Planctopirus limnophila DSM 3776: one gene and its partner. The protein of the gene in region 1 interacts with the protein of each later gene in a pairwise test. Links are inferred from orthologs where the notes say so. Each region holds a gene or a part of one and is shown on either strand. Other genes may lie near its edges. The genes, in order: aceE and nth.

Evidence for each region.
Region 2: the proteins of aceE (region 1) and nth interact in binary tests that used the Escherichia coli proteins (3 or more experiments, as listed by UniProt). The link is inferred for Planctopirus limnophila DSM 3776 from one-to-one orthologs.

Annotation. Positions count from the first base shown.
Region 1 is NC_014148.1:4,555,927-4,570,832, forward strand. Bases 3,974-7,256 are described here. They hold aceE (pyruvate dehydrogenase (acetyl-transferring), homodimeric type), read left to right. Parts: upstream 3,974-4,302; coding sequence 4,303-7,056; downstream 7,057-7,256. Other genes in these bases: PLIM_RS18175 (2-oxo acid dehydrogenase subunit E2), read left to right, coding at 7,141-7,256. In the rest of the region: PLIM_RS18150 (hypothetical protein), read left to right, coding at 181-612; PLIM_RS18155 (Ldh family oxidoreductase), read left to right, coding at 702-1,757; PLIM_RS18160 (pyridoxal phosphate-dependent aminotransferase), read left to right, coding at 1,850-2,971; PLIM_RS18165 (ABC transporter permease), read left to right, coding at 3,050-3,949; more of PLIM_RS18175, read left to right, coding at 7,257-8,418; PLIM_RS18180 (LysR family transcriptional regulator), read left to right, coding at 8,918-9,796; PLIM_RS18185 (SRPBCC family protein), read right to left, coding at 9,853-10,296; PLIM_RS18190 (sialate O-acetylesterase), read right to left, coding at 10,407-11,450; PLIM_RS18200 (SRPBCC family protein), read left to right, coding at 12,081-12,494; PLIM_RS18205 (DEAD/DEAH box helicase), read right to left, coding at 12,578-14,906. UniProt on the Escherichia coli protein: Component of the pyruvate dehydrogenase (PDH) complex, that catalyzes the overall conversion of pyruvate to acetyl-CoA and CO(2).
Region 2 is NC_014148.1:787,625-802,210, forward strand. What follows is about bases 4,582-7,544. They hold nth (endonuclease III), read right to left. Parts: upstream 6,512-7,544; coding sequence 5,651-6,511; downstream 4,582-5,650. Other genes in these bases: PLIM_RS03265 (trans-sulfuration enzyme family protein), read right to left, coding at 4,582-4,643; dcd (dCTP deaminase), read right to left, coding at 4,900-5,511; PLIM_RS03280 (DUF58 domain-containing protein), read right to left, coding at 6,592-7,544. Outside these bases: PLIM_RS03250 (YybH family protein), read right to left, coding at 1-470; PLIM_RS03255 (DMT family transporter), read left to right, coding at 877-1,782; ispG ((E)-4-hydroxy-3-methylbut-2-enyl-diphosphate synthase), read right to left, coding at 2,233-3,390; more of PLIM_RS03265, read right to left, coding at 3,495-4,581; more of PLIM_RS03280, read right to left, coding at 7,545-7,902; PLIM_RS03285 (AAA family ATPase), read right to left, coding at 7,899-8,858; PLIM_RS03290 (hypothetical protein), read left to right, coding at 9,255-9,614; PLIM_RS03295 (lipopolysaccharide kinase InaA family protein), read left to right, coding at 9,812-11,626; PLIM_RS03300 (DUF1570 domain-containing protein), read left to right, coding at 11,623-12,600; PLIM_RS03305 (hypothetical protein), read left to right, coding at 12,884-14,065; PLIM_RS03310 (leucine-rich repeat domain-containing protein), read right to left, coding at 14,368-14,586. UniProt on the Escherichia coli protein: DNA repair enzyme that has both DNA N-glycosylase activity and AP-lyase activity. The DNA N-glycosylase activity releases various damaged pyrimidines from DNA by cleaving the N-glycosidic bond, leaving an AP (apurinic/apyrimidinic) site.

The DNA of each region.
Region 1 (14,906 bases):
AGCGCCATAGTTTCATGGAAAGGGTATGAGATGTCGTGATCCTCACGTAGATCAACCACCTCCGCCAGCGCTGCCGCCAGAGGATTTGGCTAGAATTAGATACTGGCAACTTCGATCTCCTGATCGACTTTCGCCACGCCCACCGGTTTCCATCGCTGCTTCGAATTCTGGATGCCTTGCATGTCGAACAACAAAAAACTGCTGATCGCTTTCGGTGTGGCCATGGCGTCGTTTGCGGTCGTCGTCGCCATCACTCTTTCGGCCGGAACGTTAAAGCCGATTCTGCCTCAGCCAGAACAATTGATTTTCGAGATCGAAGGGGAAGGAAGTCTCGAAAGCAGCCAGAGTTTTCAGGCACCCGACAACTGGCAGCTGCGCTGGGATTTTGATGGCCACGATAAGTACGCTACGGTGCTGGACATGATCCGCTGGACGAATTCTGAGGGGAAATCGAACGAAGTCGTCGCCATGCACCGCAAGCCGATCCGCACCGGCAGCGGCGTTTATATCGGCCAAGGGGGCGAGTACCGCCTGTCTGTCAAAGGCAAAGGCCCCTGGAGAATTCGGGCCTATCGCTTCGATCCACTCGACAAAACGGCCTCAGGTCAGTGAGAATAGGTTGGCCCTGTGTCTGGAAATCGATCTCTGCCTGTTAGTCTGTGGAATTCAGTGCCGGTTGGAACTCAGAAAGCAACATTCCCATGAATCAAGCCTCCAACCCCTCTGATCATGTGGAGCCGCCAGAAGTCTGTGCGGTAGAAACCGTTTCCCTTCAGGTGGCGGATCTCCAGCAATCCATCCTGAAGGTTCTCACCCGGCAAGGGTTGTTCGGGGCCGATTCGCAGCATGTCATCGATTATATCCTCTCGCCCTGGTTGCCTGCCTGGGGTGGGCTCCATCTCCCCTACCTGTCGTCGATGGTACGGGCCATGGATCTGGGGGAAATTGATCCCCGCGGACGCATTCTGACAGTACGCGATCAACCATCGCTGGTGCATCTCGATGGCAGTCGCGCTGCAGGGTCGGTGGCGATGGCCTATGCGACAGAACTGCTCGTTGAAAAGGCAAAGGCCACCGGTATCGCAGGCGCCGTCATTCGCAATAGCTCGGCCATTGATCGACCAGAAGCTGTCGTCGCGAATCTCGCACACCGCGGGTTGATCGGCTTCATGGTCTCAAGTACAGGCCGGGCCGAGTTCAGCCCGGTGGGAGATCGCACGCCGCGAGTGGCAGGGCATCGCAGTGCCTGGTGCTTGCCAGCCGCAAGCAGTCTGACTCTCATTTCGACACAGGTGGCGAGTCTCGATTCGCTCATGCTGCTCGACCCGGCACAAACCGAGGGCCAACCAGCGGCTGATCTCGCGTTTGATAAAGAAGGCCAGCCCGCCCGAAGCTGGAACTCTGCTCGCACATTCGGCTTGTTAACTGGTGAGCATGATCTGCAGTACGGCCTGTTATGTGGCCTGCTGCTGGCGGCACTGAGCGATGGCCGTTTACCCACCGAACGAGCCAAGAAATCTCCCTTCGGCGATGACTCCGAACATCTTCTGCTGGCAATCGAGCCATCGAGTGAAATGGCCGAACGCTTCCCGCCCGAGCGGCTCGCGGCCTTTGTCAGTTCCATGAAACATCCCCGTGCCATTCAGCACCTTGAGAAATCACCCACGTTACCAGACACGATTGAAGTCCCCCTGGCCCACCAGCAGATGTGGATTGAACTCCTCGATGAACAGCGGATCGAACATCCCTGGAAATAACGCTGCATACTTTGCCTTCAGTAGATCACCAAGTTTTCCTCATCGCCTCCTGAATTCTGGTGATGAAATCGACACAGGAATTTGAGCCCACAATGAGCGAACAATGGATTTCGGATCGTTTGCGCAAGATCGATGCTTCGGGAATCCGCAAGGTTTTCGATCTGGCAGCCACGATGAAGAACCCGATCAACCTGAGCATCGGGCAGCCCCATTTCGATACCCCAGAGAATGTCAAACTGGCACTCAAGGCGGCAGTCGATGCCGGTAAAAATGTTTACAGCCAGTCGCAAGGGATCAAGCCCTTGCTGGAGACTTTGAATGCCAGCGTTCAGGCCGAATACCACGATCCTGATCGCGAAGTCTTCGTCACCAGCGGCACAAGTGGCGGCCTCATGCTGACTTTAATGACACTGGTCAATCCGGGCGAAGAAGTGATTGTCTTCGACCCTTACTTCGTCATGTACAAGCACATTGTGACGCTCTGTGGCGGTGTGGTGAAGCTGATTGATACCTACCCTGATTTCCGGATTGATCTGGAGAAGGTCGAAGCAGCCATCACTCCACAGACCAAGGTGATCATCTGCAATTCGCCAGGGAATCCTACCGGTGCTGTTGCTACGGCGGCGGAACTGAAAGGTCTGGCTGAACTGGCAGCCCGCCACAATGTCGCTCTCTTGAGTGATGAGATCTATCGCGCGTTTCAATACGACGATGAGTTCATCAGCCCGGCCAAGTGGAATCGCGAAACGATTGTCATTGATGGCTTCAGCAAATCGCACTCGATGACCGGTTTACGACTCGGCTTTGCCCATGGACCGCGAGAACTGATTCAGCAGATGATCAAGCTGCAGCAGTTTACCTTTGTCTGCGCCCCCCAGCCTGTGCAGTGGGCCGGTGTGGAAGCCTGGACAACCGACATCACGGACCGCGTCGCCGATTACAAACGCAAGCGGGATTTTATGGTGCGCGAACTCAGCCCGTACTTTGAAATTCATGGCGCTCAGGGAGCCTTCTATCTCTTCTTGAAAGCCCCCTGGGGAACAGGGAGCACGTTTGTCGCAGAAGCCATTCGAAATGAACTGCTGATCATTCCCGGCAACGTCTTCAGCCAGCGGGATACCCACTTCCGCATCTCGTTCGCGACAGAAGATGCCACACTCCAGCGAGGGGTGGAAGTTCTTCAGCGTTTAGCCAAAATGAAACCAGCGGAATAGCCGACTACTTGAACTTCGAATCCTGCGACCGTGAGATTTTTGAGCTACTGGTCATTTTCGTACGATCTGTGAGTCTTCATGTCATTGCCAACCACCAATTCTGGAGCAATACCGGCAAGCGTAGAGGCTCATGAGCATTCATGGTCTGCCGAATGGCTGGCGCAATGGCGTTTGCGCTGGTTTATTCTGCGGACAAGCATTGAGGAGCGTCTGGCCTATCGCGGTGATTTTGCCTTTGCGACACTCATTCGCTTTCTGCCGATTATCACGCAGATCTTTTTGTGGAGCGCGATCTTCGATGCGAAGTCCGCGAGTGATTCCCGGAAGATCAATACCTACACCTATGCCGACATGGTGGCCTATTTTCTGCTGGTGATGCTGGGCCGCGCCTTCAGCAGTATGCCGGGCCTGACGACAGGAATTGCCCGCGATGTGCGGGATGGCACGATCAAGAAATTCCTCACCCAGCCTGTGGATCTGGTCGAGTTTCTGTTCTGGCACCGGGCGGCACATAAGCTGGTCTACTACGCCGTCGCCGCTGGGCCCTTTGCACTGGTCTTCTGGCTGTGCCGGGCCTATTTCCCCGGCTGGCCCGATGCTGCCACCTGGGCGACGCTCGTGGCTTCGCTCGTGTTGGCCTTTCTGCTGGGGTTTCTCATCGAGACGCTATTGGGCCTCTGTTCCTTCTGGTTTCTGGAAGTGAGTTCGCTCGTCTTTGTCTACATGCTCCTCAATTACATTTTGAGTGGGCACATGATTCCCCTCGACTGGCTCCCGGGGACATTCGGCCAGATCGTCCAGTGGTTGCCCTTCAAATACCTGGCCTACTTTCCTGCGGCAGTCGCCTTGCAGCGATATTCCCACGAAGAAATGGCCATGGAACTGCTGGCGGCCTGTGGCTGGTGTCTCTTTTTGTGGGCTCTGGTTCGCCTGGCGTTTTATTTTGGTGCACGCAGATACAGTGCTTATGGGGCTTAAGGCTGCATTTTGCGAGAAATGCGGCCTTGTCAGCCCTGAAATCAGGCTGTTTTTGAGCCAGAAGCCTGTTTGTTGCGTTGACTAAGCTGTCGCTGCTCTGTTCTGGTGAACACCGAATCCTGTTCTCCCGGCTTTGCCAGATTCGCAGAGAATCGTCATAATTTGCCAGACAGTCTGCCTGTTCCTCACTGTGCGGACTGGGGCCTCTCCGTTACGATCAAGAAGATTACAAACCAGATCACATCAGTCATTCGATATGGGCGGCGATCCCTTCTTCGTTCTAAGGGGATCACTGCTGGAAGTTTGTGGCCGGTTGGCATGGCCTGTCACAACGACTCGGGAGTACGACACACATGGCGGGTATGATGACAGATTCGAGCCGTTCCGCAGCTTCTAACGGACATGCTGTTTCCGAGTCTCAAACAGAGTTAGGCGAACTCCCTGCGGTAGGGCTGGATACCGATGAACTGGCCGAGTGGTACGAATCACTCGATGATGTCTTCCATCGTTATGGGCCAGAAGAAGTTCGCGCTCTGCTGCTCGAATTGCAGCAGCGGGCTTCGGCCAAAGGTGTCACGGGTACTGCCAGTCTGACGACTCCTTATATTAATACGATTCCCGTCGATGCTGAGCCGAGCTATCCGGGTGACCGCAAGATCGAACGCAAGATTCGCTCGATTGTCCGCTGGAATGCGATGGCCATGGTCGTACAGGCTGCGCGCAGTGGCACCGGTGTTGGTGGTCACATTTCGACATTTGCCTCTTCGGCGTGCCTGGTAGAAACCGGGTTCAACCATTTCTTTCATGCTCCTTCAAAGTCGCACACTGGCGACTTTGTTTATTTTCAAGGGCATGCTTCGCCGGGCGTTTATTCACGAGCCTTCGTGGAAGGCCGTCTCGACGAAAGCCATCTGAAAAACTTCCGTCGCGAGTTACCGCGTGGCCAGGGTCTTTCATCCTATCCGCATCCGTGGCTGATGCCTGACTTCTGGCAATTCCCCACGGTTTCGATGGGTCTGGGGCCACTTTGCTCGCTCTATCAGGCCCGGTTCCTTCGTTATCTGCAGCATCGCGGCCTGCTCGATACCAGCCAGTCGCGCGTCTGGTGCTTTATTGGCGATGGGGAAGTCGATGAGCCCGAAACTCTGGGTGCTATCACTCTGGGGGCTCGCGAACATCTCGACAACGTCACCTGGGTCATCAACTGCAACCTGCAGCGGCTCGATGGTCCCGTCCGCGGGAATGGCAAGATCATTCAGGAGCTCGAAGGCCTCTTCCGGGGTGCCGGGTGGAATGTTCTCAAGGTCATCTGGGGTGCCGACTGGGATCCGATTCTCGCTAATGATGAATCGGGCCAGCTCAAAAAGCGGATGCTCGAAATCGTCGATGGTCAGTTCCAGAAGTACGTTGTCGAATCAGGCAGCTACATCCGGCAGGATTTCTTCGGTAAGAACCCCGAACTCCTCAAGCTCGTGGAGCATCTGAGCGACGACCAGATTAAAGATCTCCGTCGTGGTGGTCACGATGCCCAGAAGGTCTATACCGCTTACCATGCGGCTGTGAATCACAAGGGTGTCCCCACAGTCATTCTTGCCCATACCATTAAGGGCTACGGCCTGGGTGAATCTGCCGAAGGCAAGAACACCACACACCAGCAGAAGAAACTCGAAGAAGACGATCTGCTCAAGTTCCGCACCCGCTTTGAACTGCCACTTTCGGACGAAGAGGCCAAAGCCGCCAAGTTCTACAAGCCAGATCCTTCGAGCCCCGAAGTCAAATACATGCTCGAACGGCGAAAAGAACTGGGGGGTTTCCTCCCCGTTCGCAAGCCGACGAGCGAGCGGCTCACCATTCCCTCGTTTGACCAGTTCCAGACTGCACTCAAAGGGAGTGTGGGCAAAGAATGGTCCACGACCATGGTTCTCGGCAGGATTATGGGCTGGCTTTGCACCGACAAGAATGTCGGCAAACGCATTGTCCCCATCATCCCCGATGAAGCCCAGACGTTCGGGATGCACACCCTCTTTGCTCAGGTGGGGATCTACAGCAGCAAAGGCCAGCAGTACACACCGGTTGATGCCGGTCAGATGGTCTGGTATCGCGAAGAAACCAACGGCCAGATTCTCATGGAAGGGATCAACGAAGCCGGTGCCATGTCGTCATTCGTGGCTGCGGGAACGGCTTATGCCAACCTCGGCCTGAACATGATCCCCTTCTACGTCTACTACTCGATGTTCGGTTTCCAGCGAGTTGGCGATCTCATCTGGCTGGCCGGCGATTCCCGCGCCAAGGGCTTCCTGTGCGGTGGAACCTCGGGCCGCATTTCGCTCAACGGCGAAGGTCTGCAGCATCAGGATGGACACTCACAGCTCATTGCATCGAGTGTACCGAACCTCCTGGCTTACGATCCGGCCTTTGGCTATGAAGTGGCGGCCATCGTTCAGGATGGGATGCGCCGCATGTATGCCGAAGACGAGAACGTTTTCTATTATCTCTCGGTCTACAACGATGGCACCTTCCCCATGCCCGCGATCCCTGCTGGCGTGACACAGGAAATGATTTGTGCCGGTCTGTATCCCTTAGAGCCGAGCGTCACTGCCAAGAAGCGGACGCACCGGCCGCAGCTGCTGGGGAGCGGGCCGATCATGCAGTACGTTCTCAAAGCCAAGCAGATCCTTTCGGAAAAGTACGGCGTCGAAGCGGATGTCTGGAGTGTGACCAGCTACAACGAACTGAAGCGCAATGCTCAGGCAGTCGCACGCTGGAACGCTCTCCATCCCGACAAGAAACCCAAGCAGAGCCATATTGATCAGGTGACGGCTGGAGTCACGGGGCCCTTCATCTCGGCCAGTGAAAACGTTCAACTCGTGGCTGAGCAGATTCGGCAGTATCTCCCTGGGCGCTACACTGTTCTGGGTTGTGACGGCTTCGGTCGGAGTGAAGCTCGCGAAGTGCTGCGTCGCCATTTCGAAGTCGATGCCGAGTGCATTGTCTTCGCGGCTCTGTCGGCTCTGGCCAAAGACGGGCACTTTGATGCCAAGCGATTGCCCAAGGTGCTGCAGGAACTCGGTATCGATCCTGAAAAGGTCGATCCCGCCACGGCATAAACTCTCCGCCTGATCAACGGTCTTTTGTAACGTAAACTCGAATAGCTTTTTTCCTGACTATTGCGCGAAAGCGGGTTCTCTTCCATGAGTGTTGAATTCAAGCTGCCTCAGTTGGCGGAAGGTATCGACAGTGCAGATATCGCACAGATCCTGGTCTCGGCTGGCGACACGATCGAAGCCGGCAAGATCGTCATGGAACTGGAGACCGATAAGGCTGTCATGGAGCTGGCTTGCCCCCATGCGGGCAAGATCGGCAAGATCCACGTCAAACCTGGCGAAACGATCAAAACCGGTCAGTTACTTCTGAGCATCGAAGCCTCCGGAGCCAGTAACGGAACATCGGCCAAGCCCGCTTCCCCAGCCGCCTCTTCCAGTGCTCCAGCAGCACCGGCGAAGGCCACTCCTGCTGCACCGGTTAAAGCCGCACCAGCCCCTGCTGCCGTGGCTGCACCGACTCGATCAACTGTCGAGATTCCCATTGCTGCCGGCCCGGCCACTCGCCGCCTGGCTCGTGAACTGGGCATGCAGCTCGAACGTCTGCGTGGCACTGGCCCCGGTGGTCGTATCACTCAGGAAGATGTGGCTCGCGCCTACGCTGCCCAGCAAGGTGGCGGCGGTGGTGGTGTCGTCGCTCCGCCTCTCCCCGATTTTTCTCAGTATGGCCCGATCACTGCCCAGGCTCTCACCAAGCTGCAGAAGACCAGTGCCAACAACCTCTCGGCAGCGTGGCAACTCATTCCGCATGTGACTCAGCACGATCTCGCTGACATCACCGAGACTGAATCGGCCCGCAAGCGATTCCAGGAAGCAGTGGCTAAAGGTGGCCCCAAAGTCACTATGACAGCAGTCGCCATGAAGGCCGCCGTCGCTGCTCTCAAGGCCTTCCCGAACTTCAATTCGAGCATCGATATGTCTCGTGGCGAAGTGATCCTCAAGAGCTATTACAACATCGGTATTGCTGTCGATACCCCCAATGGCCTCGTCGTGCCGGTGGTTCGCGATGTCGATAAGAAGTCGATTCTGCAACTGGCGACCGAGCTGACCGAAATCGCCGAGAAGGCCCGCAATCGCAAGCTCGAAATCAAGGATATGCAGGGCGGTACTTTTACTATCACTAACCTGGGTGGCATTGGCGGAACGGCCTTCACACCGATTGTGAACTACCCCGAAGTGGCCATTCTCGGCATGTCACGCAGCTTCCATCAGTTGCAACTGGTCGATGGGCAGGTCAAAGAACGCTTGATGCTGCCACTCTCGCTCTCCTACGATCACCGCGTGGTCAACGGGGCTGATGCGGCCCGCTTTGTCGTGAAACTGACCAGCCTCCTCAGCGATGCCTTCAAACTACTGGTCGAGTGCTAATCCACTCGATTGGTTCCCCTTTATACCGACGATTCTGCAGCAGGCGAGGCTAAACCCCTCGCCTGCTTTCTTTAGAACTTTCTGCACGCGATCTCCGGGATTCGGGAACTGAATAGCGATTCAAGTGTGATGCCTATCTCCTCTGAAACCCTCACCCGCGTCTGCGTGGGAGAGGCCAGGGTGAAGGTCTTTTCCCTGTTTCTGCTACTCAACAGAACTTTGTCTCTGAATTCCCTTCGCGCCTTCGCGAGAGACCTCCAAACAAAAGATATCCTCGCGCGAAGCCGCGAAGTTCTCCAAGAAATCCCCGACAGACTTCTTCCAGTCACCTCCACTTCGTACCGTGCGTGCGGCCTGTCTTCAGTGAATACCGAGCAAGGCTGCCTTTAAAAACTCTTCCAAGCGCCACGGATTTCTGGAGAGTGTATACTCTTGGCAACACGCCTCTCCCTTTGACAGTCAATTACCCGTCAATCCAGAAGTGAGGAAGGTCAGCCGGATGGAACTTCACCAGTTGCGGTACTTTCTCAAGGCGGCTGAACTCAAAAGCTTTACACTGGCTGCCGCTGAATGTTTCATTTCTCAGCCATCACTCAGCCAGCAGATCATTAAGCTCGAACAGGAACTGGGGCAGCCACTCTTCGAGCGTTCGGGGCGTGGTGTTGAACTCACCGAATCCGGAAAGCTGCTGCAAAGCCGGGCCGGGCAGATTGTTTCGCTCGTCGATCAGGCTCGGCGGGAGATCACCGATGATGGCGAGACAGGCCAGCTCACCATCGGCGCAATCCCCACCATTGCGCCTTATCTGTTGCCACAGATTGTCAGCCGGTTTCGTGAGGTGGTGCCAAGGGTGACCCTCAAGATCCATGAAGATGTCACCGAGCAATGCCTCAAAAAGGTTCAGGCGGGTGAATGGGATCTGGCAATTGCGGCTCTCCCGGTACGGATTGAGCATCTGGAAGTTGAGCCGTTATTTGATGAAGAGCTATGGCTGGCGGTCCCTCCGGGGCATCGATTATCACACTTGACAGAAGTTCCTGTTGAAGAGATTGACCGCGAGACATTACTGCTGTTAGGTGAAGCTCATTGCCTGACGGAGCACGTCGCGCAGTATTGCCGCCGGAAAGACATGGCACCTCTGGAAACAGGCCGCCTGGCGCAACTGACGACGATTATGGAGCTTGTCAGCCGGGGGCAGGGTGTGAGTTTTATTCCGAACATGTGCAAGGCGTTCGATCGTGAAGGCCGCTGTGCCTATCGCCCACTTCAGGGAGACCGCCCGCAACGCACCATTGCCCTCGTCTGGAACAGCTACCGCTTCCAGACGCTACTATTAAAACGTGCTCTCGATGTGATTCGCAGGGAGTTGCTGAAGTAATCACAACCTGCGATGAAAACGCCTCCAGGTTGGCTATACAAATTGATTTCGTAAATCTAGCCGGGGATATCTGGTTCGACGAGGCGGGCGAGTTGGAGCAGCGATTCCTGCCAGCCCAGATAGCACTTTTCGGCTGGGATCAGATCCGGGATCCCAGCCTGCACGATCTGCAATTCTGTGCCCACACTGACTTTTGTGAACGTCACCGTCACCTGCATCTCACCGGCCAGATTCGGATCATCGAAGCGGTCTATGTGTTGCAAGCGTTCACCAGGGACAAGTTCTGTAAACTTGACCGTGAAAAAGTGTGTGTGGCCGGTGGCGAAGTGTGTGAATGACATGCGATAGCCACCTCCGACACGAACATCCATTTCATGCACTTTGGCAGTGAATCCAAATGGTGGCAGCCATTTCGACAGGCCATCAGCGTCGATGAAAGCCTTGTAAACCCGCTCTGGATCGGCTCGCAGGACACGATGCAGGCGGACGGTGTTGGGCATGATCAGATCCTCTCGATCAAAAGTTCACCCTGGGGCTGACTGAACGATACAAATTGCTCCAAGGATTTCACGATCTGTTTTCAAGACTGTCCACTTTTTAAGGTCGATGACTACTTCTGCTCTTTCAGCAGCTTGACCATCGCTTCGCCCATCGCCAGTCCGACGTTCATATAAGTTTTGGCGTTGTTGCCGTAGTGGGCATTCGAGCTGCTTCCCATGCTCAAGGGGTGCGTATAAACCGTGGCGACCGTCCCTTGAAGTTCCGGGTGTTTCTGCGGGTCGCTGATGGCCAGCTTGGCTTCCAGCAGATATTTTTCATTTCCCGTGGGATTGTCACGATCGGTCTGGCCCAAGGTGGCACAAACAAACTTCGCCTGAGGTGCGTTAAACTCTTTGCGAAGTGTGGCGATCAGGTTGACCAGGTTCTGTTCATAGCGGCTGGCATGGCCGGCGTTGTACCGGTCTTTATCACCTTGCCACCAGAAGAAGCCCGCGATCTCATACTCGTTCGCCCCGGGATAATACTTTCCCAGATCATTAAGAACTTCTTTAGCGCGAGCAATATCGCCATCGAGTTGCAGGCCTGCCTTCCAGTTAATGGCCTTGGGCTCGGTCCCTTTTTCCCAGCGATCGGGGCTTTGACCATAACCTGCGTAGATGTAGGTCTTGCCATCTTTCGGATCAACAAATTCATAAGAACTTGAACCCGGAGGCAATAGATCCCAACCGAGGCTTCGATTGCCAATGGCACTCTTCAAGAGCAGCACAGGTTCATCGAGAGCATTCCCCAACTGATGCCCGATCCCCTGCTCGACACCGATTTTGTTGCCGACGGTCAGCCACGCATTGATGCGAAACTGCGTTTTGCCAGGCCCGCCACTCCCCATCACCGCGACATTCCGCACATCGGCGTGGGTGTTCCATTTCCCCGCATCGTCGATGAGAAAGGGGTAAAGCCCTTCCTGTTTGACAGCGTGCTCAAGTGTTCCATCGGTATCACCTGCGACCTTCCCCATTTCGAGCATGTTCGACTGACCCATGAGAATGAAGACCTTCACGGGCTTAGTCATCTCGGCGGGTCGAGGGTCGGGATCCGGCAGCAGATCGTTCACTCCTTTGGCACGCTTTGCCGTTTCCTGGGAGTACGCCGTCATGGAATGACTGATCAAGAGCAAGATGGTGAATAACAAGGCAGGTCTGGCGAATCGATGGCCCATCATCAGAAGTCTCTCGCTGAGGTTTTTGACGTGAATTTCAACTGTCATCAGAAAGTCAGCGGAGTCCAGAAGCAAGAGGGGAATCCCTCGCTTTTACAAATCGTCCATGGCGGATGCAGACAACATGATGGATGTGCCCCGACGGTTCGAGAAATCGCTTGGAGCAGCGTTTTTGCTCGAGGACGCGACCTCGGGAAAACTTATGAGCAAGTCACTCGTGCTTTGGAAAAATGAGACTACGAACAACCTCTGGCTGACATCTGACATGGATTCTTCAGGATCGTTTATAATCGTGACATCGAAATGCTACGACACCTCAAGAGGTTGTTTTGTATGGATTCAGGATGAGTCTTTCATCGGGAAAGCTCCTACGGATTCCAATAATCAACTGCAATCCCTAGTATGAAGTGTATAGGGTTGAGCGTATACGCGAACCCCCCAGATCGTGCCGTGAATTGCTGGGCGTTCGAAGACTCAACCCCAGCCACCCGACCAAAGACTTAACCCTTGCCACCCGGTCGTCAATCGTTAGTACTCCACCGGGTATCAGCCAACTGAAAGTTCCTCATGAGAATCACCGTGGCCACAACCATTGCTGCCCCCATGGATGCGGTCTGGAAAGCCTACAGTAATCCGGACGATATCGTGCAGTGGAATGCCGCCTCGGAGGACTGGCATACGACGAAATCGACTGTCGATTTTCGTCCCGGCGGAAAGTTTTCCTCGCGGATGGAGGCCAAAGACGGAAGCTTCGGCTTTGATTTTGAGGGGACCTACACCACGATCATCACCAACGAGCGCATCGAATATGCCTTTGGTGATCGGCAAGCTGTGGTCGAATTCCAGGAAGTCCCCGCAGGCGTGCAGGTCCAGGTCTCCTTTGATAGCGAAGAGACTCACAGTATTGAACAGCAGCGAGATGGCTGGCAGGCGATCTTGAATCGCTTTAAGTTTCATGTCGAGAATCATGGCGCTAGCTGATTTGTTCTGTATCAGTAGAAGATGGTGCAATCCGTAGGAACTGCTTGCACCCTACATGACTTGCAGACTGCAAGACTGATCATTTAATCAATCGCCTCGCCCACCCATTGCTGGAATGTTTTCGCGAGTTCATCCAGGGCGTTTTCACTGGCGAGAGGAATGCGTAATTGCCAGCGGCCCTGGGGATCGCGTTCCAGATAATGCTTCAACCGGTCGCGAATGGCGTGCACCTGGGCTGATGTTGCCTGATCAACGAGCATTCCCGCAGAGGGAAACGTTGGCTGTCGTTCACCGGTCGTCGCGGGATCAGGCTCCAGAAGGCCTTGCAATTCAGCCCTCAAACTGTCGCTGCCACTGGTCAGCCAGACCTCCTTGATCTCGGCACCTTCATCAAGCACAGCACGAGCGAGTTGTTCTTTCCCTTCCAGTGTCTTGAGCAGCCGCTCTTCAAACGTCTCTTCCGTCACGAGCACATAGACCTGAACCGGTTTTTCCTGTCCCATGCGATGCGCCCGCGCGATGCGCTGCTCCAGAATTGCCGGGTTCCAGGGGAGATCGACATTGATCACAATGCTGGCGGCCTGCAGATTGAGACCCGTCGCAGCCGCATTGCTGGCCAGCAGCACGCGGGTTCCGGGATCGTCCTCAAACTGCGAGACAGATGCTGCCCGTTCACGCTGCGAGACCTGTCCATCGATCCTGACATACGGCAGATTGCGGCTGTCGAGTAATGGTTCAATGAGATCGAGCATGCGTGTCCATTCGGAAAAGACAATCGCTTTCTCAAAGTGCCCTTCAAACATCTCATCGAACATCTCGCTCAGTCGGTCAAGTTTCGATGATTCTCCCACGATTTGATCATCGACGAGTTCCGGGCTGTTCGCCGCCAGTCGGCAATACAACAGCTCTTTCCGTAAGAGCATCAGGTCAAGTTCATGGAGGTGCGGCTTGCGGGCAATTCTCGAAACCTGGGCAAAATGCCGGGCATGCACCTGCCTTTGAGCCGATGTCGGGGCGATCAGCACCTGATGCACAGTACAGGGAGGCAACTGCTGTTGAACCTGAGATCTTGTTCTACGCAGAAAGACCGGTGCCAGCCTCTCGCGCAGTTCGTCAAGATTGCGATAGCCGACAAATCGCCCCTTCTGATCGATCATGCGGTGCCTGGGGAAAAATCGAAAGGCGGGTGAGAGTCGGCGATCATCAATGAACTGCATGATCGAATAGAGGTCGTCGAGTTTGTTCTCCAGCGGTGTTCCCGTCAGTACGAAGGCAAAGCGAGATCGCAAACTTTTGATGGCCTGGGCAGTGCGGGTTTCCCAATTACGAATGCGCTGTCCTTCATCGAGAATCACGACATCCCAGCGTTTGGCAGCAATGCTGACATGATCTTTCAGCACCTGCTCGTAATTGCAGATCGTGAACGGAGCTGCCCCATATTGCTCGTGGCGGGTTTCTATCGAGCCACCCACCAGTTGCACGGAATGCGTGGTGAACTTCAAAATTTCATTTCGCCACTGCGATTTGACAGAAGCCGGGCAAACGACGAGCACCTTCGAGATATCGAGTTCTCGAAAGAGAATCTCGATTGCCGCCAGTGCCTGAATGGTTTTCCCCAGCCCCATTTCGTCGGCGAGGATGGCGCGGCCTGCACAGGCGAGAAACGCGGCCCCTTCCAACTGATATCCCAGTAAAGGTGTGGTGAGTAATTCCGTCCGCCAGGGGTGATTTTCCGCGTCATGACCTAGCGATTCCGTCATCGCTTTCATCCGGCGGCGATCAAACTCCTGCTGCAGAAATTCTTCGGCATCCGGGTAAATCACCACGGGCACCTGAGCCATGCGAACCTTCGCGAGAGTATGCACCAGATGGCTCAAATCGGTCACCGCACGATCACGGTACAACTCCAGTAACGGGGCAATCTCGACTGGTAAGTTTTCAGGGATCAGCAAGCGAACTTCGACCAGCTCGCCATACGTCAAATGGACAGCAATCTCTTCCGGAACAAACTTCTTCGACCGGGCTTCGGCTGAGTAAGTTCGCTTCACATGTTCCTGGACTCGAAGCAGATGCTTACACAGGCCTAACGTATTGGCGCGAAAGTCGGGGCAACTGCAATACGATTCTCCCGGTTCCATCCCGCGAAGGGCGACACGATAGCTCCGCCCGCTTTTGCGGCTGGTCACCAGATAATCACTCCAGACAACATCCGGGGCGAGGGGGCGAATCTCCATCGATTCCAGTCGGGCGCGCTCACGACGATCCGAAATCGCCTGATTCTGCAACTCTTCGGGACTTGGTTCCGGTGCCAGTTGCAGCAACGCTTCTTCAGTCGGGGGCATGAGCCCCAGTTCGACTTTGTAAGCGAGAAGGTAGTGCAGGGCTAATGCCTGATGGGTACAACCATCGCTG
Region 2 (14,586 bases), 3.8 Mb from region 1 along the record:
CACGAGCCACCTTCTTTGACGTGGATTGCTGTGTAGCGAGAAAAGGGGGGAGCTCCAGGAATCGATGGGGAAAGCATGCTGCGACCATCTTCAATGGCCGTCTGGTCGCTGAGCAGTCGCAAGGAATCGATCTGCACCTTGATCTGCATCTTCGGATGTGCAGCGAGGAAGGTCTGATACAGCTCTTCGATCTTTAATCGCCCGACCGTCACCTGTCCGCTCTCATCGACATATTCGCCGTCTTTGGCCCAGAGTTGTGCAATCGCTTTCGCATCAGCCTTGTTGAAAGCCTCGACGAAGGCTGATGATGTCTGGCGAATGGCAGCAAGTTCAAGATTCTCGGATACCGCCTGAGCGGCAGCGGCTGGCGTGGCTGCGGGGACACGAACTGGCGTGGGAGACTGGGCATCGGCCACGATGGCGCCCATCCCGCAGAGAAGACTGAGACCGAAGAAGAATTGACGAGGCATAGCGACCCTTGTGTTAAACGATTCAAAATCCCGGGTGATTTTTTTGACAGATGTGCTCTGACATGGCACTTGCGGACATGTTTGCTGGAGCGCAGCCAGTGAGCGGTTCAATCGGAGCAGGAACCGTTTGCTTTCATTGAATGATGGGAATCACGCTCAGTGACCAATAGTTTACAGAGCGGGGTCACAAAAATGGAATGAATTTCTCAGAACAGTCATGTGAGTTTTCGCATGCCAGTCGACGGGTCCATACGATCAAGCTAAAACCTAGCTCATCGATTTCAGTGCTGAGTGATCCACTGGAAAAATACTTCGCCCAAACAACGGATTCTCAGGTTTCCTCCCCACCATTGATGCTTTTTTGCTACAAGTCCCAAGGCGTAGCCAGATTCAGGAGTTTCCCGCGTTGACGCGATCTCAACCACTGACTGCCACTACCTTTTCGCTGACAATGCTGACAGTTTTTCTGTGGGCGGGAAATCCAGTAGCGACCAGTTTTTCGACAGATGTGCTCCCTCCTGTCGCAGTTTCGGGCATTCGTTTTTTATTGGCCACGATCTTTATGCTGGGATGGTGCGCACTCGAAAGAGCTCCACTGGCACTCAAAAGCGGACAGTTTCGACCGGTGCTCATCGCAGGAACATTACTGGCCCTGCAGATCTGGACGTTTACTCTCGGCGTCGCCTGGTCGAGTTCGAGCCACTCATCGCTGCTGATTAACAGCTACGTTTTTTTTGTGGTGGTCTGCGATCATTTTGTCACTCGCCAGTATCGCCTGGGCTACTATGCCTGGGGCGGCTTCTGGCTCGCGATGGCAGGAGTCACGGGGTTAATCCTTTCAATCGAAACCAGCGAACCAAAACAAAAGGATCTGCCGACACTGGCTGGTGATCTGGTGACGCTCTTCAGTGCCTTCCTGTTTGCGGCAAAATTGCTCTACTCGAAACAGGCACTCAAAGTGATTGGTTCGACGCAACTGATCTTCTGGCACGATGTGGTCGCCGTTGTGCTGTTTGCCCTGCTCAGTTTCAGCACAGAGCATGTCGAATGGCACAAAATCTCGACTTCTGGCTGGTTGGCTCTGGTCTACCAGGGTTTTTTGGTGGGAGGGCTCTGCTTTGGTTTACAGACATGGCTGCTCAAATGGCACTCTGCATCGCAGATTGCGATCTTCAGCTTTCTTACCCCGCTCATGGGGATTGCACTCGCCTCAATGCTGAGAGGTGATCAACTGACCCCAGCGATGGGAATCGCCGGTGCCTGTATTGCGATAGGGATCGTGTTCGTTCAACTGGATCAGAAATCAAGTTGAAGTTTCTTCGCCCGTGGCCGTCAATTCAACGCAAAGAGCTTTTGGTCGTGATCACACGGTCGCAAATATTCTGGAAATGAATCCAATCTAATACGTTTTCCAGGCAGGACCATCGCATCAACGGTCTGGAAAACATGTTTGCCCAGAGCGGCTGTCTATTACAGACAACTTTGCATGCCTATTGATCTGCGGTGCGCCAGTAGAATGTGTGGCTGGGGTCAAACGTCTTCGTTTGCCCCCAGTTCTTTGGACTTTGATCGTCCCTAGCGAACTGTCTCAACTGTCATGAAGCATGTCTTCAGATGCATTTGTGCTGGTGAAGCCAATTGACCAGGGGGCCAATGAGGCATTCGACCCCTGCCACCCGTCGCGCGATGTTGGTCGCGAAAACATGCTTGCCCAGAGCTGCAAGCATGGCACATCGAGTGCTCTTATTTCATGGAAAACGTATTAGGACGACGTTAAGGCTTGTCCACTCTTTTCGGCGATGACCAGATCGAGTTCCTGTTTTAGCCTGGGCAGAATCTCATCGTACTTGAAGTGGCCCAACTCAACAGGGCCCTTCTTGAGATTCACATGATTTGGTCCGCACCACAGGCCCAGATCTGCATCGTCGGTTTCACCCGGCCCGTTGACTCGGCAACCCATCACAGCGATCGTGATTTTGTGATCTTTGGCGTAGGCCGTCATTTCCTTGACCTGTTGAGCCAGATCAATAAACGCTTCATTCTCGACACGGGAACAGCTGGGGCAACTGATAATGTTCAACGTATCGAGGCCAAAATCGACGAATGATCGCACACGCCCTGCCGCAATGTCGGCCAGAATTTTGCGGCCGGCTTCGATCTCTTCGTGCTTGCGATTGTTCGGCACTGTCAGTGAAACGCGAATCGTGTCGCCGATCCCCTGGCTGATTAACTGCTCGAAGGCAATACGCGTCTTGATAATCCCATCTGGTGGCAGACCGGCCTCCGTTACTCCCAGATGGAGAGGAATATCGGGCCGCTGTAAGGCAAATCGTTTGTTGACTTCGATGACATTCTTCGGATCGGAATCTTTGATTGAAACGACGTACCGCGTGAAACCAATTGAATCCAAGTACTCGCAGTGTTCGAAAGCACTGGCCAGCAGTGGCCCGTTTTCGTCCCCGCCGTAATCATCAACCTTTTTGGCGGGATCGACTGAGCCACAATTGACACCCACTCGCAGGGCGCAGTCGTGATCTTTCGCCACCTGGGCAATGTAAGCGACCTTTTCCTGCCAGGGTTTGGATCGCTCATGATGGTAGAGGTGCCCCGGGTTGTAGCGGATCTTATCAACATAAGGAGCCACCTGTTCGGCCAGTCGATAATTCTCCTGCAGATCGACCGAAAGATTTGCTTTGACCTGACTGCGAATCTCCTTGAGAGCAGCCGCATCTTTCGGGCTGTCGACCGCGATCCGAATGACATCCGCCCCCGCTTTTTCCAGGTCGAGCACCTGCGCCACAGTCGCGTCGATATCCTGTGTGTGAGTTGCCGTCATGCTCTGGACGGCAATCGGGTGGCCACCACCAATCGTACAACTGCCCACTCGGACGGCACGTGTCGGATTACGACGCAATTCCATGGCCTGTTCCTGCTGATCGACAACTTATGTGAACCACAGCAAATACTTTGAATCTGGCAACGCGCCCAGTTGACCGCAGTACCAGTCATCCCTTTAACGGTTGATTACTGACTGACTGCTGAAAGACCAGCAGCCAGATCGGTGATGAGATCATCGGGATGCTCAATACCAACCGAAAGACGCAATGTGTTCTCGGTGATGCCAGCCGTCCGTCGGTCTTCTTTGGACATCGACGAGTGAGTCATTGTATCCGGGTAATCGATCAGTGATTCAACGCCACCTAACGATTCTGCCAGTTGGAAGATCTTCAGCTTGGAGAGGAACTTCTCGACGGCAGAGCGCCCGCCGTTGAGTTCAAAGCTGACCATTGCCCCAAAACCAAACTGCTGCCTCTTGGCCAGGTCATGACCGGGATGCGTTGGTAAACCGGGATAGTAGACCTTCTCGACACCGGGATGCTCATTCAGAAAGCGAGCCACGGCATCCGCACCACGCTGATGAGCTTCCATCCGCGGGCCCAGTGTCTTCACCCCGCGTAAAACCAGCCAGGCATCAAATGGTGAACAAGCCAGGCCCATGGCATTCACGATATAACTGATTCGTTCGGCATGCTGCTGATGCTTGCAGATGACGGCACCACCGACAACATCACTATGGCCATTGAGGTACTTCGTGGTCGAATGCATGACGACATCGACACCATGATCGAGAGGGCGCTGGAAGTAAGGTGACAGGAATGTGTTGTCGGCCATCGTGATCAGCTGATGCTTTTTGGCAATCGCCACAATGGCATTCAGATCGACGATATTCAGCAAGGGGTTCGAAGGTGTTTCGATCCAGATTGCTTTCGTATTGCTCTTGATGGCCGCTTCGACCTGAGCCGGTTGCCCCATATCGACAAACGAAAAATCGATTCCTTGGTCTCGCAGCACTTTATCGAAGAGTCGATAAGTACCACCATAAATGTCGTGCCCGGTAATCACATGATCGCCTGGCGCCACCAATTGCAGGGCGGCCACAATCGCTGACATCCCTGTGCAGGTTGCCCGGCAATCGACGCCTCCTTCAAGAGCCGCCAGATTTTCTTCGAGAGCTTTCCGAGTTGGATTGCCGCTGCGGGTGTAGTCAAAACCTCGATGAGAATCGAGATTGTCCCAGCGGAAGGTCGATGTGGGATAGATCGGTGTCGTGGCACTCAAGTAGGTGGCATCTTTATCGACGCCGGTATGAACACAGCGGGTTTCAAACTTCACGTTCAGGCTTCCTCGGATCGATTGCCGAATTCTGGCAGGACTGCTCTTCTGGCTGCATCATCTCGAAAAAACTTGGGGAATCATGGGCCCCCATCGTTCCGAAAACTGCTGCCAGAACACCTTCTTTCAGGATTCTACCGAGACTTCCGCAGAATGGCACTCAAACCACGACCAAACCGAACTCGTTGAATCGCTGAACGACCATCATGAGCGACTTTTTTCGACCCAGCACCACGTTCAATGATTGGCTGATGGATCATTTTCGATCGGTGGGAGTCGAACAATCCGCATCTTCACGGGTCGAGCATTCCTGACCAAAGGCCAGCCTGAGCTGCTGATCAGGCTCGGGTTCCCGAAACTCCTTAAACAACAGGCTTGGCTGGATGTCGTGATTTCTCTGATACTTATCGCTGGCGTACTCCGTGATGTCTCCCTCCAGTTGATGGTAGAAAATCTGGCAGATCGGGACGCCGGCATAAATGCGAATGGGATGGATCGCGAACATTTCAAGCGTCCAGTAACCGCAGAATCCCACATCGCCAAAGCCTGCCGTCACATGGACAAATAATCCCAGTCGTCCGACCGAAGACCGGCCTTCGAGCATGGGCACGAAGTTATGCGTCTCCGTGTATTCGATGGTCCGCCCCAGGTAGAGTTGTCCCGGTTGAAGCACGAGTCCTTCGGGAGGAATGACATGCCGGCGGTAGCGATTGGGCCGCTGCATATCGAGGACGATTTCCTCGTAGACCAGTAACTCATCATGCAATCTCAAATTGTAGCTGTTCGGGTTGAGCAGACGCTCTTCGAACGGATTGATGACGAGATTACGACCCAGTTGCGAACGAATTTCATTCCCGGTGAGAATCATCGGTCGCCTGTTCCCTGTTGTCCTGGTTGGCACGAAGAGACCTCTCGAAGGGCATCTCTGGGCCTTCCGGGAGGATTCCTCTCTGAGAGTTGGTCATGGCGAGATTAGTTAGCCAGCAGCCCGCGTGCAACAGGCGAGGTCAGTGCCCGTTACGATTCTGGGTTTTTGCGATATTTTTCTTGCTCTTTGCAACCAAAGGTGTGGTGGTCGTGGTCGCCTTGTGAGTGCCTTTCAAAGGTGTGCCTTTGGTCATTGTCTTCTTGCCTCGGGATGGCTTCTTTGAGGGACGAGTTTCCTGAGGTTCTGCAGGATCGTCGAGCACAGAAGTCGGCATTTCCAGCTCAGGCAAACCCACACGACGACAGTCTGCCAGTAAAGGGCAACGTGTGCATTGCGGCCGCCTGGCGATGCAGATCTGTCGACCATGATGAATCAGGCGGTGGGAGAGCATGATCCACTCGTGCTGTGGAACAATGGCCATCAGTTCGCGTTCAATCGTTTCGGCATTATTGCCTTTGGCTAGCCCTAACAAACGACTGATGCGCTGCACATGAGTATCGACGACCACACCACTTGGTACGCCGTGAAATGTCCCGAGGAGAACATTGGCGGTTTTTCTTCCCACTCCCGGCAGCGCGACCAGCTCTTCCAGTGCTTGAGGAATCTCTCCCTGATGCTTTTCCACGACGGCCTGGGCCATACCAATCAGATTGGCCGCTTTATTGCGGAAGAAACCGGTTGATTTCACAAGCGCTTCGACATCTTCCTGCCGGGCTTTGGCCAGATGAACGGGCGTTGGATACGCCTTAAACAGCCCAGGCGTGACCATATTCACTCGCTCATCAGTACACTGCGCACTGAGAATTGTGGCTGCCAGCAGTTCATACGGCGAGGTATGTTCGAGAGCACATTCAACATCCGGGTAAGTCCGCTCCAGCTGAGCCAGAATCCGCCCGGTTCTGTCGATGAAAGCTTGCTTCGATTCCCGACCTTTGGCCATATCCCATCCCCTTCCAAGCCAGTTGATTTTCTGATCTGCTCTGTTTTCGAATTCTAGGATCGATGGGAAGAATCCACGCCTTAAATCAAAGATCTGGCTTTGACTTCCAGATAGCGGGAAATGAGCTGGCTGGTCAATGTCTCAGGTGTCGCCTCGATGGCAAACAAGCCCATCGCAGTCAGGTCGCGCAGTGTTATGCGGTGTCCCTGTAGAAGATCGGCGGCGGCGGCAATTTCAAAGGCCTGCTGATCTGTTTGCGGCACACTTTCAGCCTGTTTCACCAGACTCTCAGGCGAAAGAAAAGCGCAGATCACCAGATGAGGTGAACGCAAACGGCGAAACTGCCGGGCCATCTGCTCCAGATGGACATCATCGAGGGCATAGGTCAGCACCACAACCAAGGCCCGCTTGCGATACCGACGGCGCAATTCATCGACCATGAGCTGATAATCTGTCGATGTGTATTCAGGCTCAATATCGTAGATGTTACGAATGAGCGTATCGATACTTCGCAGCCCACGCACGGGCGGGATCGATGCCTGGACTTTGGATGAACAGGCCAGCAACCCGACATGATCCCCCTGCCTGAGAGCTGTGTAGGCCAGCAGCAAGGCGGAGTTCAGAGCACGATCAAAATGCGTGGCGACTCCTTCGGCATGACACATTGATCGTCCACTGTCGAGGACTAACACGATCGTCTGATTTTTCTCGATCGTATATTCGCGGGCAATCAACGACTCCTGCCGCGCCGATGCTTTCCAGTCAATCGAACGAAATTCGTCTTCGCGGCGATATTCCCGAAGCCGGTCAAAGGCCGAGCCTTTGCCATGCAACCGGGTCATGCGGACTCCACTTTCGGCCAGGCGGTTCTGCCGGGCGAGCAATTCGACTCCCCGAATGGCCTGCACATCCGGATAAACCTTGGTGGTCATCGGTAAAGGGATCAACCAGTGCAATTGCCAGAATCCCCAGGGGGATCGTGCCCGCCAGTGAATCGATTGAAAGGTGACATTTCCACGCCGGGCAGGTGTGAAGTGATAGACCAGCTTCAGCCAACGACCAGGTGCCAGAGGCACAACAGCCGGTACGCCATCAAACGTTCCCGGATGAGGAGGTTCATCATGCAACTCGGCCTGCCAGCTGGATCTTCCTTTCCAGCGATACTCAATTGTGATCGGGTTACGGGCTCCGACGCTGAGTACGCGCCCTACTTTTCGATCGATGTCCATCTGGGAAAGTGCCGGGCTGCGAAGCCAATCGATGATTGCCAGCAAAATGACAAAAACTGTGGCGCCAGTTCCCAGAGTTGCCCAGGAAGAACTAAAGCACGCCGGGATGTACAGCATCCCGGCTGCGAGAATACTCAATAGCAATTGAAGCCGGGGTGTCATGCCTTCGGTGCCTCGGTGGTTTCGAGAAGATCACCCAAGACGACTTCAATTGTGGAGCCTTCAATTTCCGCTTCGGGTTCCAGGCGAATGCGATGTCTGAGAATCCAGGGCACGAGCTGTTTAATATCATCGGGCACAACGAAAGTTCTTCCCAGGCAGGCCGCTAAGGCCCGGGAAGCGACCAACAACCCGACACTGGAACGCGGGCTGGCACCAATCTCGATGGCGGGATGTTGGCGTGTGGCTGTGACGATCCGAACGATGTAATCAATGATTGAAGGCTCGACGACAATATCCCGCACGGAGGCTTGCAGACGGAGAATACTCTCATCGTCGAGGACACTTTGGACATCCGACGTATGGATACGCCGAGGGTCACGTCCTTCGTTGTAGGCATTGAGAATGCCGGCTTCCTGCGCGAATGTGGGGTAGGTCACCAGCATTTTAAAGAGAAAACGATCCAACTGAGCTTCGGGAAGAGGGTAGGTCCCTTCCTGTTCAATGGGGTTTTGAGTTGCCAGCGTGATAAACGGCCTTGGTAAAGGCATCGTCTGACCATCGACAGTGACCTGACATTCCTGCATGGCTTCGAGCAACGACGCCTGTGTCTTCGCGGGAGCCCGATTGATTTCATCGGCCAGGAGCAGATTGGCGAAGACCGGCCCTTCGCTGAAGTGAAACCGCCTTTCTTGCAAGTTGTAGACCGAATGCCCAGTCACATCTGATGGCATCAGATCGGGAGTGAACTGAATTCTCGAATACCTACATTTTAAAACCCGGCTGATTGTCGTCGCGAGGAGCGTCTTTCCCAGACCGGGCGGCCCTTCAATCAACACGTGACCTTCCGCCAGCAGCGCCACAAAGACCGCTTCGATCAGTTCCTCCTGACCCACCACCACTTTGCCCACTTCACGGCGTACGGCACGATAAGCCTCTTCGACCTCTGCTACCGACATGGAACCTCTCTTCTAAAACTTTGGCCACTGGTTTTGTGAGATCATACGCTAGAGGCCAGGGTGGTAACACTTAGAAAAATTCTGTTGGAAGCATCGCTCGTCTCGAAGAGACCAATCCCTATATCCCGTCATCACTGATATTGATCCTTTCTGGCAATCGTCGAAGTGCGAATCGTCGATCCTGAACCGGCGACGCAACTTTCACTCGAAACGCTGTGCCTTCCGACGGAAACAATTCAGCCAGATCTCCCATCCTGCCTATTTGCTGTTAAAGCCATCTTGAGATGAATGCAGATCTCTGTAACACTCCGATGCAAGCACTCGGGGTGGCCAACTTCTTTAAAGACTTGGTTGACCTCTGGATCAATGGAGTGATTGAACAGTGCAGGGGGCATCATGTTACGTGGTCTGATTCTGATCCTCTTTGGCGGCACATTAGGTGCATCTACCATGTGGGGTGCGTTTAACTTTCATCTGGTCTGGACGGAAGATCGCCTGCTGATTGTGCAGCGAAGTGCTCCCAGCCTGAAAGATACTGTTGCCGATGTGCGTGCCTGGGGCCGGAGTGAATGGCTCAAACATCCGCATCTGACCCGTTCGATGATGGGGGCAGGACATAAGAAAGTTATTGAAAAATCACTGCGAAACGAAGCGGGTGATTTTGTGGATCATGCTTTCTCGAATGTCTCCCAGGGAATGACCGGGAAACCCGTCAATTCGAGTGCCAACATGCTCTCGGCAACCCCCGGGCTCTAGTTGGAAGTTCCCTGCTGCTGGTCAGGCCTGTTCTCTCCACCACAGATTCTGCTCACGACCGGAAATGGTCCCGATCCGATTGATCAAACGATTTTCTGGCGATGGCGGAGTCTTTCTTCGTGACTGTCACACTGATGCAGAATTCAGCCTCTGAACCATTCGAAAAGCTGCAGTTGCCAACCAACTCTGGGGTGCCCATGAAATGGTCGGCAACATCTCAACTGATCAGTCAGCTCAAAGAGGGGACGTTGCCACTCCGCGAGTGGATCTTGAATGGCACTGCGAAAATTGCCAAAAGCGGGCCGCATCGAGTTGTCTATCGAGTGAATTTGAACGACCGTGCGGTGTACATCAAGCAGTACCTGACGAATGATCGCAAGTCAAAACTGCGGACCTGGCTTTCGGGAACTAAAGCGGCGCGAGAGCTTTCTGTCCTCCGGGCGATGCAGGCGGCCAATCTCCCGGTTCCCTTACCACTGGGGATCGGTGAGCCAGTGACATCTCGATCCCGACCAGTCGATACACCAGCAGAAACCTCGACAACATCTGAGCTGAATTTATCGTTTCTTGATGATCCGCAGAGCAGTTTTCTGGTCTTGGAAGCGATTGAGCCCACCATGTCGCTGGCCAATCTGATGCTGCGCTTCAGCGATGTCATGCAGTTCGACAAACTCGGCATTCGAGGTCGGCAGCATCTGTGTGTGACAGTGGCTCGCATGGTCGCGCGGCTTCACAAGAATAGGTTTGTGCATCGCGATCTGCAGGCAGAAAATCTGCTGATTGCTCCCGTTCAAAGTCATGGCCCGATGCGGATGTGGTGGGTCGATTTGAGTGATATCCGCCAGAAGTGGCTGAAGGTTTCTCCCCAGCAGATTATGCTCAATCTGGCGATGCTGAGGCATTCTCTGCATCGCCATCTTTCCAGTACCGACCAGCTGCGATTTCTCGCGGCTTATCTGACGGAACTGTCGAATCCTCAAGCAGCTGGCGCTGGAGAGATTTCCGAAGCTGAGCCCTCTGATCCTGCGGCTGTCGGTGATTCTGTCGATTTTCTGATTGCCCCAAAGCGTAAAAAGCTGAATGAGTTATCGCTGCCCCATAGCCTGCAGATTTCGAAGCCAAAGCTCAAAAACTGGATTGTGCAACTGAAGCAGGTGACGCAAAGCTATTCTATCCAGGCGTGGAAGAAGGCGGATCGCAAGTGGCGACGCGGAAACCGCCGCCTGCATATCGCTCAAGTGGGTGCACGCTCCGGCCGCTGTGTCGCGGGTATGGATGCTCAGTTGCTGAGACATCTCACCAGCAAGCCGTCTCAGCTTTTTTCACCTCCTTATCTGGTGCAATCGACCGAAGGGGCGGCTTTACAAAAAACGGCGATCATTCAGCTTCCCGTTTCCGGTTCGGTGATGCAGGCCGAACTTGTGGCTCGCCCTCTGGTTCGAGATGCTCATGATTCCTGGGCACGTCGATCGTGGGAAAACGCCTATGCTCTGATGAGGCGGGGGTTCTCGACACCGGGGCCACTGCTTTATGTGGAGACTGAGACGGAGCAATATCTCGCCCGGGCTTATCACAATAAACAAAAGACAATCGCGGACTGGATCAGTGATCAGGGGCGGCTCTCGTTCCTGCCACAATCTGATGAAGTTCAGGTGGCCCATCGAGTTCTGGATACACTCGCCCGGTTGTTTCTATATGGTTTTAAGCCGGAAATCACCGATCTGGAGCAGTTTTTCGTCATCAAGCTGAATGGCCGCGTGTTGATTGCTCTGGCTGATCCTTCGCGGTTTGAGCAGCGAGAATCGGTGTCTTTCAAGCAGATCGCCGCCTCGCTGCGTGAACTGCACGACGCGACCATCGTGATGACCAATCTGCGGACATCCACCTGTGCCCGCTGGCTTAAGCGGGTGGCGTGTAAGCTTCCTCCACTCACGTGGCGCATGCTTATGAGTGAAATCGTTAAGCAACGTCGCGACCGAATCGAAAATTATCGAAAGTGGCATGCCGCATGATGTGGGAGTGCAGGGCGCTGCAGATCCTGAAGATGGTGATCCTCACTTCACTGGTGAGTCGAGAGCCGTTGCGCGAGTGTGCTGCTCATCTTCGCCGATTGGCCGGCAGAGTCCCCACGCGACTATTCGTCGGCTACCTGATGCTGGTCATGGTTGCCTGTTCCGGTTGCCAGACTCAACCGAAATACACGGGCCTGCCCCGAAAGACCTCCATCAAAAACGATGGGTTGAAGGTGCTTTCCGATGTCAAGCTGGCCAAAGACCATGAACTGCTGGTTGACCTCGAAAACCTGAGAGATGAGATCGCGACTGAGTTGAATCTTCCGCCACAAAAGCAACAGGTGGTCGTTTACCTCTTTGGCTCCGAAGAGCGTTATCGCGACTACATGCGTTCTTCTTTTCCACAGTTGCCACCCCGACGCGCTTACTTTGTGGGTTCGAGTAAAGAGCTGGCGGTCTATACCTTCTGGGGCGAGCGTGTGCAGGAAGATCTCCGGCATGAATACACGCATGGGATCCTGCATGCCACGCTCAAAGATGTCCCTCTGTGGCTGGATGAGGGGCTTGCCGAATACTTTGAACTGGCTGGAAAACCCGGACAGATCAATCCCGAGTATGCCTCGCGACTTTCCGAAGCCATTGCCAGCGGCTGGGAACCGGACATGGCTCGTCTGGAAAGACTCGAAAGCGTGGGGCAGATGCAGCGGAGTGATTATCAGGAAGCGTGGGCCTGGGTTCACTTTATGATGCATGATGGCGACGACTCGCGAGCCGTCCTTCTGGGATACTTGAAGACGCTGCAAACCCGGAAAGATGCCGGGAGTCTCGTGGCCCGGCTGCAAGAAGACATCCCGTCGTTCAATGTCCGGTTTGCCAGTTATGTGGCGACCATCCGTATGCCGGGTGAAGTTCAGCAGGCCTCAGGAAAACGCCCCGTGATTCAACATGTCCTGGGCCAGCAGCCTGAAGAATAATCCCGGCATGAAAACCTGCTGATTTTCAGAGTTCAGGCGGACTTCGCTCCCGGCAATGCGTCAAGGCCCGATGCAGAATCGTGAGGTCAGGCGCAAGGCATGCTGATTGCAGTGAGTTGGCGTTGGTGAGATTGTGAATTCCACACTCTCCAAGGCGCGAGCAGTTTCTCGATGGAAAGTTTCAGGCATGCCCGGTCGCAGATGTTTCGATGTCTTTTTTCTGAGCACTCAAGTTCAGTTTTTCAGCAGGCCGTGTGGTGTTCATCTGCTTCGGAAAATCGGGATGGTGTTCTGTGCGATAGCGATCTGCGGAGTTTTGCTGACTGATCTGCCAGCGAAAGAAGCTGAAAGAACTCTTTCTCGACTGACCGATGCTGAACAGAAGCTCCTCGATCAAAGCCCTTTCTTCTGCGAAGTCAAGCAACACTTTGGCAAGTGGGATTTGAACCAGAATCAGGAACTCTCCACCGAAGAAATCGAGTTGGCGCTGCACAATTCGAACGTCCGGAGTGCACAAGCTGCAGCGGTCACGTCCCTGCGGAGAGCTGTTCGCGGCGACAAGGAACTGGCGCCCCTTTCACTCGACAAGATCGCCAGAGGTGTCGTTACGAAGCCCACTGCTCAACCAGCTCCTCCCAAGTATCAGTCGATGTTTGAAACGGCCCTCAAGAAGATCGAAACCACAAAACGCGATCTCTTTGCTGATGGCCCACCCCAACTCGAATCGATCAGCCAGGGACGTCTGGGAGACTGCTTCCTGCTCGTCAGCATGGGAACCTGTGCTTATTGCGATCCTGATCGCCTGATGAAGATGATGCAGCAACAACCCGATGGAAAAATCCTCGTCACGTTGGGCAATGGCCGTCAATTGACCATTGAAGCACCCACTGATGGAGAAGTGGCCATTGGTGCGACATCTCGGAACACAGGTTGCTGGACAAACACTTATGAGAAGGCTGTCGGTACCGTCATGCTGGAACGCGCCAGCAAGAAAGGCACCCGACACGTCACTCCACTCAGTCTGATTGGTGTCGGTGGCACACCGAGTGTTCCTCTTGAAATTCTCACTGGCCACAAAGTGCGCAAGCACAGTTGCCAGCCCTATCGAGAAGCTAAAGATGAGTCAGGCCGCAGTACTGCGGACCTTTCTGCTCTGCGTGAAGATTTGAAACGGGCTTTTGCCGAAAAGCGACTGGTGGTGGGTGGTTGTGGCCCCAAAGGTTCGCAAACACTCGTTAAAGGGATTTACTACAACCATTCGTATGGTGTCCTCGAATATGACGAAGTGACGGACACGGTTCTTTTCTGGAATCCCTTTGGTCACAAATACACCCCCAAAGGTCCCGATGGACTTGAGAACGGCTACACCACGACGAATGGAAAGTTCCGTGTCCCATTGAATGAAGCTGTCATGTGGTTCGGCTCCTTCAGCATTGAGACGACCGAAGCAGCACCCGAGATGTGATTGTTCAACAGGTTCACGACTGGGTGGCTGGGGTCAAACGTCCTCGTTTGCCCCCAGTTTGCTTGACGCTGTTTGTTCGTCCCAATTTTCATGGGGATGAACTGGATCGATGCATTCGTGCTGGTGAACTCGATTGACCAAGGGGCGGATGAAGACATCCGACCCTTGCCACCCTGCCGAAGCAGCACCCGAAATGTGATCGTTCAACACGATCCCGAAATCATCCTCAAAAACGATGATTGATCGAGGTACAGCTCTTAGCTGGTGATCGACTTACATCGGCCTGATCGTAAGTCAAATGGCTACTTTTTGGGTTCTTCCGGGGCCGGAGTGGTTGGTGGAGTCTTGAGATCCTTGATGATTTTCAGCTCAGGCCTGCTGACTTGAAGCTCTTGAAGATCAGCATCGGAGACTTCTGTCTGCCACAAATAGAGCCTTTGTAACTTCGGAAGTTTTGCTAACCCCTTCACCCCGGCACCTGTCACCTTTGTTCCGTAGAGATTCAGATACTCGAGCTTTTC